One region of the Brevundimonas sp. AVps7 genome, then DNA from elsewhere that is predicted to be linked to it. Evidence: predicted binding sites of a transcription regulator. Region 1 holds the regulator's gene; the other holds the start of a gene.
The links. Region 1 encodes HrcA, which represses chaperone genes, less so after heat shock. Its sites were predicted from a motif close to GTTAGCANTCNNNNNNNNNGANTGCTAAC; they were not measured.
Positions count from the first base shown of each region.

Region 1 (7,416 bases):
CGACACGGCATCGATCGTCTGCTGGCGGGATCGTCGCGGCTGATCCACGGCGGCGGGCGGATCAATCTGACCCTGCGGCGTGCGACATAGACTCACGGGTCGGTGACTCGACGGGGCCGCCCGGCCTCGTCACAGTCCGCGTCGAAATCGAGAAGGAAACGCCCATGACCGTGCTGACCCGCCCCGAAGGCAACCTCCCGACGGACTTCCACCTGTCGCGCCGCGGCCTGGCGGGCCTGACGGCGGCCGGCGTGTTCACAGGCTACGCGCCTTCGGTCCTGGCGCAGGACGCCCAGCCGGTCTCGACCGACGATCAGGGGCTGGAAACGGCTATGGTCTCCTATCCGTCCGCCGACGGCTTCGACCTGCCAGCCTATGTCGCCCGGCCGGAGGGCCAGGGCCCCTTCCCCGTCGTGATCGTGGTGTCGGAAATCTTTGGCCTGCACGCCTATATCCAGGACGTCTGCCGCCGCCTGGCCAAGGCCGGATACGCCGCCATCGCTCCGGCCTTCTTCGTCCGCGTGGAAGACCCGGCTCCGCTCGCCGACATGCAGCGCATCCAGGCCATCGTCGCCGCGGCCGGCTATGAACAGGTCATGGGCGACATCAACGCCACCCTGGAATGGGCCTCGGGCCAGCTCTGGGCCAATGTCGACAAGGTCGGCATCACCGGCTTCTGCTGGGGCGGCAAGGTCGTCTGGCAGGCCGCGGCCCGGTTCACCGCCATCGACGCCGGCGTCGCCTGGTACGGCCGCCTCGCCCCGTCGCCGACCGCCACGCCGGAGCAGATCGCGGCGGGCCAGCCCTTCCCGGTCGATCTGGCGGCCGACCTCAAGGGCGTGGTCATCGGCAACTACGGCGGCCAGGACCAGGGCATCCCCAACGATACCGTCGCGGCCATGCAGGAGGCTCTGGCGGCCGCGGGCGCGACCGAAAGCGGGATCAAGCTCTACGCCGACGCCCCGCACGGTTTCCACGCGGATTACCGCGCCAGCTACCGTGCGACCGAGGCGGCCGATGGCTGGGCCCGGTTGCTGGCGTTGTTCGAAGCGAAACTGAAGTAAAATCCTCCCGCGATGGGGGAGGAATAATCAGGCCTTGCCGTCGAACGTCCCGCCGTTCGAGCCGGAGGCAGAGCCATAGGGGTTCGTCCCCTGCGGACCCGATCCCTTGGCGGCGACCACGACCATGGCCGGGCGCACGGTGCGGCCGAACAGTTCGTAGCCGGCCTGCATGGTCTGCAGCACCGTCCCCCCCGGAACCTCGGCCGAGGGCTGTTCCATCATCGCCTGGTGCAGGTGCGGATCGAAGGCCTCGCCCGGCCCAGGCGCAACGCGCTTGAGGCCGTTGGTCTCGAACGCCTGCAGCAGCGACTTCTGGGTCAGCTCCAGACCGGTCACCAGACCCGCCTCGCCGGCGTCGGCGTTCTTGGGCGCCGCCATCAGGGCGCGCTCCAGGTTGTCGGCCACGCCCAGCAGGTCCTTGGCGAAGCGCTGGATGGCGAAGGCCCGTGCATCGTTCATCTGGGTCTCGGTGCGACGCCGGACGTTATCGGCCTCGGCCGCGGCCCGCATGGCGCGGTCCTTCCACTCGTCGCGCTCGGCGATCATGGTGTCCAGCGGACCCAGATCGCCGGAGTCGGCGTCCAGCCCGGCCTCGGCATTGGCCAGGGCCTCGTCCAGCTGGGCTTCGAGGTCGTTGGGGTTCGTCGTATCGGTCACGTGTCTTGTCCGTCCAGGATGCGCCCCAGCACCCGGGCGGTGTAGTCCACCAACGGGATAATGCGGGCGTAGTTCAGTCTCGCGGGTCCGATCACGCCGATGGCGCCCAGAACCCGTTGGCGGCCCGTCATATAGGGCGCCGCGACGACAGCGGAACCCGAAAGCGAAAACAGGCGCGTTTCGGCCCCGATAAAGATGCGCACCCCCTGGGCCGCATTGACCCCGTCGAGCAGGCCGATCAGCTGTTCCTTCTGCTCCAGATCGTCGAACAGGACCCGGACCTTCTCCAGATCCTCGGCGGCGCCGGCGTCCTGCAACAGGTTGGCCCGGCCCCGCACGATCAGGGATCGCTCCCGGTCCGCCCCGCCGGACCAGGCCGCCAGCCCGTCCTCGACCAGCCGGGCGGCGGCGGCGTCCAGCTCGCTGCGGGCTGCGGCCAGCTCGGCCCCCATCTCCAGCCGCGCCTCGGACAGCAGCCGCCCTTTCATGCGGGCCGACAGGAAGTTCGATGCCTCCTGCAGGATCGACGGCGTCACACCGGCCGCCAGGGGCATGAGCCGGTTCTCCACCGTGCCGTCATCGGCCACCAGCACCGCCAGAGCCTGACCGGAGCCAAGGGCCACGAACTCCACATGTTTGACGCCGGCGTCGCGCACCGGCGAGGCGACGATCCCTGCCCCGCCCGCCAGACCCGATAGCAGGCTCGAAGCCTCGTTCAGCGCCTCTTCGAAGCCCTTGCCGCGCCCGATCAGGCGGGCGTCGATCTCACGCCGCTCCTCGGCGCCGACGTCGCCGATTTCCAGCAGGCCGTCGACGAACAGGCGCAGGCCGGCGTGGGTGGGGATCCGCCCCGCCGAGGTATGCGGCGCGGCCAGCAGCCCGGCCAGGGTCAGGTCCTGCATCGTGTTGCGGATCGAGGCGGGCGACAGATGCACGCCGCCTTTCGACACGGTCCGTGACCCGACCGGTTCACCGGTCTCCAGATAGGTCTCGACCACGCTGCGGAAAATATCGCGCGCCCGCTGATCCAGCGCGGTCAGTCCGGCGTAGTGGGGCGCCAGCAGGGGGCTCAACGGCGGCATCATGGTCGCGCGTTCCAGTTGGCGCGGGTCAGCCGGTGCACCAGACAGTCGTCCTCGTCGAACATACGCCGTCCTTCGACGACGAACCCGAGCCGCTGATAGAAGCGGTGGGCGGCGACATTGGTATTCAGGGGATCGATGACGATGGCCGTGATCTCCGGCTCGGCGAAGCAATCGTTGATGGCCTGGGTCATCATTGCCGTGCCCACGCCCCGGTTCAACCATTCGGCCGGACCGATCCAGATGTCGATGGCTCTAAGGTTCGGTTCGATCTCCCCCCAGTAGTGGCTGGGCTCCGTATGCGGGTCGCAGATCGCCAGGACCCCGACCGGCTGGCTGTTCGCCTCGGCGATCCGGTAGGTCAGCTCATAGTCCGAGTTGGTCAGCTCGTCGGTCCAGTCGGGCCCGTCGAAGGCGATCTCCAGCAGCGGGTCGTCGCTCGAGCAGGCGATCACATGCGGCTCGCGGTCCCACGCAGCCAGCAGAGGCGCGTCCTCCGGCGTCGCCGGCCGAAGTCGCACGCTGATGTCTTGCGGGTTCTTGGGGGGATACAGGCTCACCCTTTCAGGATAAGCAGCCCGGCTCGATACGCCAACGTCTTCAGGACATCCTCATGCGCCCCTCCGAACGCACCCCCGACCAGCTCCGCGCCGTGACGCTCGAGACCGGCGTCAACCGCTACGCCGAGGGCTCCTGCCTGGTCTCGTTCGGCCACACCAAGGTGCTGGTCACAGCCTCGATCGAGGAAAAGGTGCCGGGCTGGATGCGCAACACCGGCCAGGGCTGGGTCACGGCCGAGTACGGCATGCTGCCCCGCGCCACCCACACGCGCGGCAAGCGTGAGGCCTCCGCCGGCAAACAGTCGGGCCGCACCCAGGAAATCCAGCGTCTGATCGGCCGTAGCCTGCGCGCCGTCGTCGATCTGAAGGCTCTCGGCGAGCGTCAGGTGCTGATCGACTGCGACGTCATCCAGGCCGACGGCGGCACCCGCACCGCCTCGATCACCGGGGCCTGGGTCGCGATGGCGACCGCGCTCGGCTACCTGCGCGCCGAGGGCGTGCTGAAGACCGACCCGATCCTGGACCAGGTCGCGGCCATCTCGTGCGGCATCTTCGACAACACGCCCGTGGCCGACCTCGACTACGAGGAGGATTCGAATGCCGAGGCCGACGGCAACTTCGTCCTGACCGGCTCGGGGACGATCGTCGAGATCCAGGCGACGGGTGAAAAGCGCGGCTTCTCGCGGGCCGAGTTCGACCGGCTGTTCGAACTGGCCGAGGCCGGCTGCAACGACCTGTTCAAGCTCCAGAAGGCCGCCGTGGACGAGGCCCTCGCCCGCCCGCGCTGAGTTTCGCGCCCTTGATGTGAATTTATTCTTGCCGCTCTCTTGCGGATAGGCGGCCGCGCCCCAGATTGAGGGAGCGGGTCTTTGACAATTCAACGCCGTTTCATCGGTCCTGTCCGATGGCCCTCGGGAGATCGGACAGGGATCGAAACGACAACCGTTTGATTTTGCAGAGACGGCCCGGGGTTTTCGTCCGTTTCGTCCGTTTTGTCCGTTTCGTCAGGGTGTTTTTCGCGGACGAAACGGACTTTCCAGCGACACAGAACAGCGTCATCGTAACGCCTTCCAGATCGCCCGGAGACGTCGCCATGGTTCGTGTGCCCGCCGCCCTCGCCCTTGCGTTCAGCCTGTCGCTCGCGGCCTGCGGCTCGCCCGAGACCACCCCCGCCGCCGGAAAGGCCGCGACCGCGGAACCCGCCGTCGAACAAACGCCGGTCATGCCCGAGGACGCACCTCCGCAAGAGGACGCCGGCGTTCCGGAGGGCGAACTCCTGGGCGCCGCCGACCGGACCTGCACGGACAGCATCGGCGAGGCCGCCGCCGTCCGGCTGGCGGAACGCTGCACCATGGTCAGCCCGGCCAGCCATCCGCCGTGCAACCCCGCCAACGCCTGCGCCCTGATCCAGGATGAGATCGACCGCTCCTGCGGCCAGTACGGCCCCGGTGAGGCCAGGCCTGCGGAGTGCTCCGCCTGATCGAGGACGGCGAACCGACCCGTGAGATCGTCGTCACGGTTCCGGGCGTCTTGCTCGACCCCGACGAGGCCGTTTTTGATCACCCCGGATCGCCCATCAATCTGATGGCGCCGAAATGGGTGCTGGTCGGCGTTCCGATCGTCATCGGCACGCTGATCCAGCTGTTTCGCGTGCCGATGGGCCCGATCTGGATCAGCGCGGCGCTGTTTCTCGGACTGATCGCCCTCGTCGTCGTCCTGTGGAAGCTCCGGGACCTCTCGCGGACCCGCACGATGCGCACGTTCGCCCGCAGCCGCTTTGGCGGACAGGCTCTGGACTGGCGGCTGGACGAGACCGAGGTCCGCCAGACCGGCCCCTTCCTCGATACGGTCGTGCCCTGGTCCGCCTTCGTCCATGTGCTGGACCAGCCGAAGGCCTTCGTCTTCGTCCTGTCGGGCACGACCGTCATGATCCTGCCACGCCGCCTGCTATCGGAGGCCCAGCAGGCGAACGTGCGCACCCTGATCGACCGGGCCCGGGACAGGGGTCTGATCGGCGACATGCCGGCCGATCTGATGCCGCCGTGGGGCCTGATCCGCGACAGCGTGCGCGAGCGCTACGCTCCGGACGCATAGAAAAAGGCCCCGCTGTTTCCAGCGGGGCCTCGTTCATTCAGCTGTGACGCCGAAACCTAGTCGCGACGCGGACGGCTGCGACCGCGGTCACCGCCGCCTTCACGCTTCTTGCCGCCGCCGCCGGTGTCTTCGGTCAGGGGGGGCTCGCCGCGTTCGGCGCGTTCTGCGTTGATCTTGTCCGTCAGGTCTTCACCCGTGGCCTGATCGACGATCTTCATCGACAGCTTGGTCTTGCCGCGATCGTCGAAGCCCAGGAACTTGACCTTGACTTCCTGGCCCTCGGACAGGACGTCGGCCGGGTTGGAGACGCGTTCCAGCGAGATCTGGGACACGTGTACCAGGCCGTCCTTGGCGCCGAAGAAGTTCACGAAGGCGCCGAAATCGACGACCTTCACGACCTTGCCGGAGTAGATCATGCCGGGCTCGGGCTCGGACACGATCGACGAAATCCAGTTCTTGGCGGCGTCGATCTTCTCCTGGTCCGAGGCAGCGATCTTCACCGTGCCGTCGTCCTCGATGTTGATCTTGGCGCCGGTCTTTTCGACGATCTCGCGGATGATCTTGCCGCCGGTGCCGATGATGTCGCGGATCTTGTCGACCGGAACCTTGATGGATTCGATCTTCGGAGCGTACTCGCCGAGCTCGGTGCGAGCGCCGTCGATGGCCTTGTCCATCTCGTCGAGGATGTGAAGGCGGCCGGCCGAAGCCTGGGCGATGGCCTTCTTCATGATCTCTTCGGTGATGCCGGCGACCTTGATGTCCATCTGCAGCGAGGTGATGCCGTCACGGGTGCCGGCGACCTTGAAGTCCATGTCGCCCAGGTGATCTTCGTCACCCAGGATGTCCGACAGAATGGCGAACTCGCCCGAGGGCTCCAGGATCAGGCCCATGGCGATGCCCGACACGGGCTTCTTCAGGGGCACGCCCGCGTCCATCAGCGCCAGCGAGGCGCCGCAGACCGAAGCCATGGAGGACGAACCGTTGGACTCGGTGATCTCCGACACGATGCGGATCGTGTAGGGGAATTCTTCCGAGGTCGGCAGCATCGGACGGATCGCCCGCCAGGCCAGCTTGCCGTGACCGATTTCGCGACGGCCCGCGCCGCCCATACGACCGGTCTCACCGACCGAGTACGGAGGGAAGTTGTAGTGGAGCAGGAACTTCTCTTTGTAGGTGCCTGCCAGCGAGTCGACGTATTGCTCGTCTTCGCCGGTGCCCAGGGTGGCGACCACGATGGCCTGGGTCTCACCACGGGTGAACAGAGCCGAGCCGTGAGTGCGCGGGAAGACGCCGACTTCCGAGACGATGTCGCGGACCTTGTCGAGCGCCCGGCCATCGACGCGGTGAGCGTTGTCGATGATGTCGCGACGCAGGACGTGGGCTTCGCATTCCTTCCAGGCGACGCCGAACTTGGCGCTGTCGACACCGTCCGGATTCTCATCGGTCTTCACCAGAGCGGCCGAGGCCTTCTTCTTGGCGGCGCCGACGGCTTCATGACGCGCATGCTTGCCGGGGTGGGTGTAGGCGGCCTTGATGTCTTCGCCGACGAGGCCCTGGATCTGGGTGACGACGTCGGAGTGGTCCTCGGCGGTGAAGTCGAACGGATCCTTGGCGGCGTGCTCGGCCATTTCGATGATCGCATCGATCACGGGCTGCATGCCGCGGTGGGCGAACATCAGGGCGTCCAGCATGACCTGCTCGGACAGTTCCTTGGCTTCGGACTCGACCATCATCAGGGCGTCCTTGGTGCCGGCGACGACCAGGTCCAGCTGCGACTCAGGCAGTTGGTCCAGCGTCGGGTTCAGCACGAACTCGCCGTCGATATAGCCGACGCGCGCGGCGCCGATCGGGCCCATGAAGGGCACGCCCGACAGGGTCAGGGCGGCGGAGGTGGCGACCATGCCGACGATGTCGGGATCGTTCTCGAGATCGTGCTGCAGCACGGTGATGACGACCTGG
Region 1 is NZ_CM178742.1:3,196,889-3,204,304, forward strand. Features, by position in the region: gene ACW17Y_RS15920 (alpha-ketoglutarate-dependent dioxygenase AlkB family protein) at 1-90, shown strand, start outside; gene ACW17Y_RS15925 (dienelactone hydrolase family protein) at 165-1,064, shown strand; gene grpE (nucleotide exchange factor GrpE) at 1,092-1,721, opposite strand; gene hrcA (heat-inducible transcriptional repressor HrcA) at 1,718-2,803, opposite strand; gene ACW17Y_RS15940 (GNAT family N-acetyltransferase) at 2,803-3,324, opposite strand; gene rph (ribonuclease PH) at 3,417-4,151, shown strand; gene ACW17Y_RS15950 (hypothetical protein) at 4,457-4,843, shown strand; gene ACW17Y_RS15955 (YcxB family protein) at 4,831-5,457, shown strand; gene pnp (polyribonucleotide nucleotidyltransferase) at 5,514-7,416, opposite strand, start outside.

Region 2 (7,416 bases), 99 kb from region 1:
CCGCCGTCGGCCTGACCGGCGTCGCCATTGTTCAGGCACGGGCGGAAGGCACTGATGCCGCAGCCTCGTTCGGCCCGCTGGCCTCGGCCCCGTGGTCGGTCGAGGCCGTTGCGGCGGCACAGGCCGAGGGTCGGCCGGTGCTGGTCAATTTCACCGCCGACTGGTGTGTCACCTGCAAGATCAACGAGCGGACCTCGCTGAGCTCGCCCAAGGTCGCCGACGCCATGACGGCGTCGAACGCCGTCTATCTGGTCGGCGACTGGACGCGACGAGATGACGCGATCACCCGCGAGCTGGAGCGCCGCCAACGCTCGGGCGTTCCGCTATATCTCTTCTACGCGCCCGGCTCGCCCGAGCCCCGCATCCTGCCCCAGCTGCTGACCGAGGGGGTCGTGATCGACGCCCTGGAGACCGCTCGCCCCTGAAGGCCCGCCAAGGAGACGCCGCCGTGATCCGTCTGCCCATCCTCGCTGCCGCCCTTCTCACCCTCGCCGCCTGCCAACAGGCCGAGGCGCCCGCTTCGGCCCCGGCGACAGAGGTGACTCCCGCCGTCTCGACCCCGGGTCAGGCCCAGGTCGCCCCTGCCTTCACCCTGACAGACAGCGAAGGGATCCAGCGCTCCCTCTCCGATTTCCGTGGCAAGACGGTCGTCATCGAATGGACCAACGAGGGCTGCCCCTACGTCCAGAAATACTATTCCACAGGCGCGATGCAGGCCCTGCAACGTGAGGCGGTCGCCGACGGCGTGGTCTGGCTGACGGTCATCTCGTCCGCGCCCGGCAAGCAGGGCCATGTCGAGGGCGAGGCCGCCCGCGCCTGGCGGACGCGCAACAACGCCGCCTCGACCCATCTGCTCCTCGATCCCGAGGGGACCGTGGGCAAGGCTTTCGGCGCAATGACCACGCCCGACATGCGGGTGATCGACGCGGAAGGCCGGATCCTGTTCACCGGCGGGATCGACGACCGACCGACCAACAAGGTCGAGGATCTGGAGGGCGCGAACAATTTCGTCCGCGCGGCGCTCGATGATGTGGAGGCCGGTCGGACCGTTCGCACGGCCTATGCCCAGCCCTACGGCTGTTCGATCAAGTACCCGGAAGAGGCCTGATCCGCCTCAGTCCGTCGCCAGGCCGCTCTGGGCGTCGGGCTGCGGTGGGGCCGTGATGACCTCGACGTTGTCGTTCAGCAAATAGGACAGTTCCGAAAGGGCCGTGGCGCGGGCCGCGTCCGTGTCGGCGGCCTCGACAGCGGCGACCTTGACCGGAATGTCCTCGGAAATGCCCCGGAGGATGCATTTCAGGTCGCCGTCGGTGCCGCGTTCCTTGAGGATCAGGTGCGCCTGCATGTCGAGGGCGGCCAGTTGCTCGGCGCCGGTGCGGAAGGCGGCGAAGTCGGCCGGCACGCCGTTCCAGCCGTCGACGACGGACTTCAGAGCGCCCGCGCGGCTGACGATATCGGCGAACAGGGGTTCCGACGCAACCGAGATCGGGGCTCCGGCCACGGCGACCGGCTCGGCGGCGGCCAGGGCCACATTCGGGTCGGTGAGCAGGAGGGCGGCGGCGATGGCGATGCCACAGGACATGGTGAACGACCTTTTCGCGAATCGGCGATTGAACCGGTCTACGCCTCACCCGTAAACGAGACCTTGATTAAGGGGATCAAACCGCATGATCGACTGGACCGCCTTCGACGCCGCCGCCGCGCGGAACGCCGATGCCCGCATCGTCGATCAGTTCGAGGGCGATCCGGATCGTCTGGACCGGATGACGGTCGAGGCGGCCGGCCTGTATCTCGACCTGTCGAAGCAGAGCTGGACGAAGGACGCCTTCGAAGCCTGTCTGGATCTGGCCCGCTCGGCCGGGGTCGAGGGCGCCCGCGCGCGTCTGTTCGGCGGCGAAGCGATCAATTCCACCGAGGGGCGAGCGGTCCTGCACCCCGCCCTGCGTGCGAAGACCGGCGCCGATTTCCACGCGCTCGGTGAGGCCGTCTCGGCCGAGGTGGATGGGACCCGCGCCGACATGGCCGCTTTTGCGGCCGCCGTCCGCTCGGGCGCCGAGACGGGTGCGACCGGCAAGTCGTTCAAGGCCATCGTCCATATCGGCATCGGCGGGTCGGACCTTGGTCCCCGCGTCGTCTGGGACGCGTTGCGCCCGCTCGACCCGCAGATCGACCTGCACTTCGTCGCCAACATCGATCCGCGCGACATGGCCGAGGCCCTGACCGGGCTCGATCCGGAAACCACCCTGGTCGTCGTCGTGTCCAAGACCTTCACCACCCAAGAAACCCTGGCCAATGCCGAGGCGGCGAGAGCGTGGCTGGCGGCGGGTCTGCCCGAGGCGGGTCGCGACAGGCATTTCATCGGCGTTACCGCCGCGCCGGACAACGCCAAGGCCTTCGGCTGCGCCCGCACCTTCGCCTTCCGGGACTGGGTCGGGGGCCGCTACTCCTTGTGGTCGGCCGTCAGCCTGAGCTGCGTCATCGCCCTGGGTCCCGATGTCTTTGAGGCCATGCTGGCCGGCGCCGCCGCCATGGACGACCATTTCGTCGTCGCCCCGCTGGAGAAGAACGCTCCCGTCCTGATGGCCCTGGCCCAGGTCTGGAACGTCGACGCTCTGAACCGTCCGGCACGGACGGTGGCGCCCTACGCCCACGCCTTGCGTCGCCTTCCGTCCTTCCTGCAGCAGTTGGAGATGGAGTCGAACGGCAAGCGGGTGCATCGCGACGGCTCGCCGGTGACGCGGCAGACCTGTCCCGTCGTCTTCGGCGAGCCGGGCACCAACGGCCAGCACGCCTTCTTCCAGCAGATCCATCAGGGCCCGCAGGTCGTGCCGGCCGAGTTCGTCATCGTGGCGAAGACGCATGCCGATGCTCCGGAGAGCCCGCTGTGGTCAAACGCCCTGGCCCAGGGCCAGGCCCTGATGCTGGGCAAGACGACCGATGAGGCCCGCGCCGAAGTCCTGGCCTCCGGGGCCGATGCGACCGAGGCCGACCGGCTGGCGAGCCACAAGACCTTCCCCGGCAACCGGCCCTCAACGGCCATCGTGATGGACCGGCTCACGCCCGGGACGCTCGGCGCCCTGTTGGCCCTCTACGAGCACAAGACCTTCGTCGAGGGGGTGATCTGGGACATCAACTCCTTCGACCAGTGGGGCGTGGAACTGGGCAAGGTGCTGGCCAGGGCGATCCTGAAAGACGTGGCGGCGGGCAGGCCTTCCGGGACGCTGGATCCCTCGACGGCCTCGCTTCTCACGCGCCTGATGTAGAAACGGGCGCCGAAGCGCCCGTATCAGGTCTCAGTAGTTCCGCCAGCGGCGATCGTCGCGCCGGTCGTCCCGGCGATCGTCTCGCCGATCCGAACGCCAGTCGCGGCGATTGTCGCGCCGGTCGTCGCGGCGATCCCAGCCGCGTTCGCGGCTATTGATGCCGTGTTCACGCTCCCAGTGGCCGCGGTTGCGCCAGCAACGCCCGTCGCGCCAGTAGTCGCAGTCCTGGCGATAGCCCCCGCCGTAGCCCCCGTAGGAGTAGGAGGGCGCATAGGAATAGCCGTAGCTGCTCCCGCCGTAGGATCGATAGCCGCGACCGTCGTCGTCGCTGGCGGCGGCGACGCCCAGAGCTGCACCGGCAAGCGCGCCTCCTGCCACATAGCGGTCGTCGCCGTCGCCGATCACGGCGCCCGCGATCCCGCCGACGACGGCGCCGATCAACAATCCCGCGACGGCATCGCCGTCGTCATCCCGGTCGTGCCGGTCGTGACCGCGACCATAGTTCTGGGCGGCGGCCGGCAGGGCGACGGCGCTCAGCGTCAGGGCGGCGGCGCCCACAGCGATCATTCTAGACATCTTCATAGTCCCACCCTCCAAGCCGTCAGTGACGCTTGCTCCCTCGATCGGGCGAACAGCGACTGACGAACATTATTGCTGCGCTTGTGAACCTGAACGGACAAACAGAAATCCCGTTCATCTGGCGTTCATCGAGGCCGCGCGCCTTGACGCTCCCCGTCCCGGCGCCTACTTGCACCTCGCGTTAGCACTCGCGAGGCCCGGCTGCCAAAAGGCCGGCCCGGAGGGGCTACGAGGAAACTTTGAAGTCTTCACTGGAGAATACACAGATGGCGTTTCGTCCTCTCGGCGACCGCGTGCTGGTCAAGCGCGTGGAAGAAGAATCCAAGACCAAGGGCGGGATCATCATCCCCGACACCGCCAAGGAAAAGCCGCAGGAAGGCGAAGTCGTCTCTGTCGGCCCCGGCGTTCGTGACGAACGCGGCACCGTCAACGCCCTGGAACTGAAGGCCGGCGACCGCATCCTGTTCGGCAAGTGGTCGGGCACCGAGGTCAAGCTGGAAGGCGAAGACCTGATCATCATGAAGGAATCCGACGTCCTAGGTGTGCTGTAAGCATACCGAACGTTCGGCTTTTCTTTAAAGAAATCAATATTTAGGAGCTGCCCTCAATGGCTGCCAAGATCGTACAGTTCAACACCGATGCGCGCGACAAGATGCTGCGCGGCGTCAACATCCTCGCCAACGCCGTCAAGGTGACCCTGGGTCCCAAGGGCCGCAACGTCGTGATCCAGAAGTCCTTCGGCGCCCCGCGCTCGACCAAGGACGGCGTTTCGGTCGCCAAAGAGATCGAGCTGGAAGACGCCTTCGAGAACATGGGCGCCCAGATGATCCGCGAAGTCGCTTCGAAGACGAACGACAAGGCGGGCGACGGCACCACCACCGCGACCGTTCTGGCGCAATCGATCGTGCAGGAAGGCCTCAAGGCCGTCGCCGCCGGCATGAACCCGATGGATCTGAAGCGCGGCATCGACAAGGCCGTCACGGCCGTCCTCGCCGACATCAAGGCTTCGGCCAAGAAGGTCGAGAACAACTCCGAGATCGCCCAGGTCGGCACCATCTCCGCCAACGGCGACGCCGAAGTCGGCGAGATGATCGCCAAGGCCATGGAAAAGGTCGGCAACGAGGGCGTGATCACGGTTGAAGAGGCCAAGACGGCCGAGACCGAGCTGGACGTCGTCGAGGGCATGCAGTTCGACCGCGGCTACCTGTCGCCCTACTTCATCACCAACGCCGACAAGATGGAGGTCCAGCTCGAGGATCCCCTGATCCTGCTGTTCGAGAAGAAGCTGTCGAGCCTGCAGGCCATGCTCCCGATCCTGGAAGCCGTGGTCCAGTCGGGTCGTCCGCTGCTGATCATCGCCGAGGACATCGAGGGCGAGGCCCTGGCCACGCTCGTCGTCAACAAGCTGCGTGGCGGCCTGCGCGTCGCCGCCGTCAAGGCTCCGGGCTTCGGCGACCGCCGCAAGGCCATGCTGGAGGACATCGCCGTCCTGACCGGCGGCCAGGTCATCTCCGAAGACCTGGGCATCAAGCTCGAGAACGTCACCATCGACATGCTCGGCAAGGCCAAGAAGGTCACCATCACCAAGGACGACACCACCATCGTGGACGGCGTCGGCGGCAAGGATGAGATCGAGGCCCGCATCGGCCAGATCAAGAAGCAGATCGAGGACACCTCGTCGGACTACGACAAGGAAAAGCTGCAGGAACGTCTGGCCAAGCTGGCCGGCGGCGTCGCGGTCATCCGCGTCGGCGGCTCGACCGAGGTCGAGGTCAAGGAAAAGAAGGACCGCGTCGACGACGCCCTGAACGCCACGCGGGCCGCGGTTGAAGAAGGCATCGTCCCCGGCGGCGGCATCGCCCTGCTGAAGGCCACCAAGGCGCTGGAAGGTCTGAAAGGCGACAACGCCGACCAGACCGCCGGCATCGCCATCATCCGTCGCGCCATCCAGGCCCCGATCCGCCAGATCGTGGAAAACGCCGGCGTCGAAGGCTCGATCGTGGTCGGCAAGGTGCTTGAAAACGCCTCGCTCACCTACGGCTTCAACGCCCAGACGGAAGAATACGGCGACTTGGTCGCCATGGGCGTGATCGACCCGGCCAAGGTCGTCCGCACGGCCCTGCAGGACGCGGCCTCGGTCGCCTCGATCCTGATCACCACCGAAGCCGCTGTGGCCGACGCTCCCAAAAAGGGCTCGGGCGGCGGTGCCGGCGGCGGCATGGGCGGCGGCATGGGCGGCATGGGCGACATGGACTTCTAGGAAGTCCGGTTGTCATCCCGGCCTTGAGCCGGGACGCCCCGGCGCAGGCCGGGGTCCAGGGCTCAGTCACTGGCTGAAATGAAGAGGGCGGGTCCGGAAACGGGCCCGCCTTTTTTGTTTCCGATTGGGCCATTTCACAATGGCGAGCCTCCCTTACAGGCATGCTCACAACTATAGACTAGGTGCGTTTTGAATGACCCTCTAAGGTTGGAGTATGGATGAACTAGAACAGGCCCTGCCGGGCTACTCATCGATTGAGTTGCCTATGGCTGATGGCCATGAGGGCACCGAAGGTTGGGGGGCCACTGAATGGCAGGCGGATTTTGAGCGGACGCGGGACAAGCTCGCCCGCACATTGCGTATGCGCGACCCCTATATCGCAATTGCACGCAGCGCCGCGCGGCTCATCATGGAGTTCGGCAAGCCTGAAGAGCTGAATCCCAAAGTCGTTCCGATGGAGCAGAGCTTTGTGGAGTTGATGCAGGCGTTGATGCTGATCAATTCGGAGCCGACGCGTGCCGTCCCGACTTCGCCTGGCAGCTTTATCCGTCTGTGGCCTCTGCTCGCGCGCAACTTTGGCGGCTTTGTCAAACGTCGGGTGGGAAAGTCGGACGAGAGTGAGGCGCAAAGCCACGCTATCCTTCATGCACAGCTACAGACGCTGCATTATCGCAACCTGTTCACGCGCGACGATTGTGAGCGGACGATGTGCGAACTGCTTGAGCGCATTGATGAACCTGCGAAGCGCGCTCTGGGCTACAGCCTGTCAGAATTCTATAAGACGGCAGTTGCATTCGGCGATCTCGTCGTCGAGCGTTTTAATGCCTACGCCGATCAGTATCGGCTTCTGCTCACAGCGGATAACCGCGCCGACGTCTTGGCCCCGATCCGCTTCGCATGTGAACGCAGCCCGATTGCGACGCGCGCGTGGGGCAATCGGGCTGCGCTTTTCCCAGAGCTTGAAGACCTGCGCATGGCTGGTTTTCAAGTCATGGAGTGCGGTTGGCCTTGGGCGTTCACGCTCAGCAAAGAGGAAATCGAAGCCGTCTTCGCACCCGAGATGGTGGCGATATTCTACGCACTGGCGATCCGGCCCGGCGATCTGGCGGGTCATCCGGTGGATCACGTCTATCTCAACAACCCGATCTGGCGGCGTCCATATGTTCGTCTGCCGAATGACGATCTGTTCGTGCCGCTGCCCCAGCTCATCTATTCCTTCCCGTTCGCCATCGTCGAAGGGCTGATGGTCGGTCACCCCGGACTCAAGTCTGCTTATGAGGAAGCGCGGGCGAGCTACCTGGAGGAGAAGACCGT
Region 2 is NZ_CM178742.1:1,921-9,336, forward strand. Features, by position in the region: gene ACW17Y_RS00010 (protein-disulfide reductase DsbD family protein) at 1-425, shown strand, start outside; gene ACW17Y_RS00015 (redoxin domain-containing protein) at 449-1,108, shown strand; gene ACW17Y_RS00020 (hypothetical protein) at 1,115-1,582, opposite strand; gene pgi (glucose-6-phosphate isomerase) at 1,668-3,263, shown strand; gene ACW17Y_RS00030 (hypothetical protein) at 3,294-3,830, opposite strand; gene groES (co-chaperone GroES) at 4,109-4,393, shown strand; gene groL (chaperonin GroEL) at 4,450-6,102, shown strand; gene ACW17Y_RS00045 (hypothetical protein) at 6,317-7,416, shown strand, end outside.
Region 2: the regulator HrcA is predicted to act here: its motif matches at 4,023-4,051, upstream of groES (co-chaperone GroES).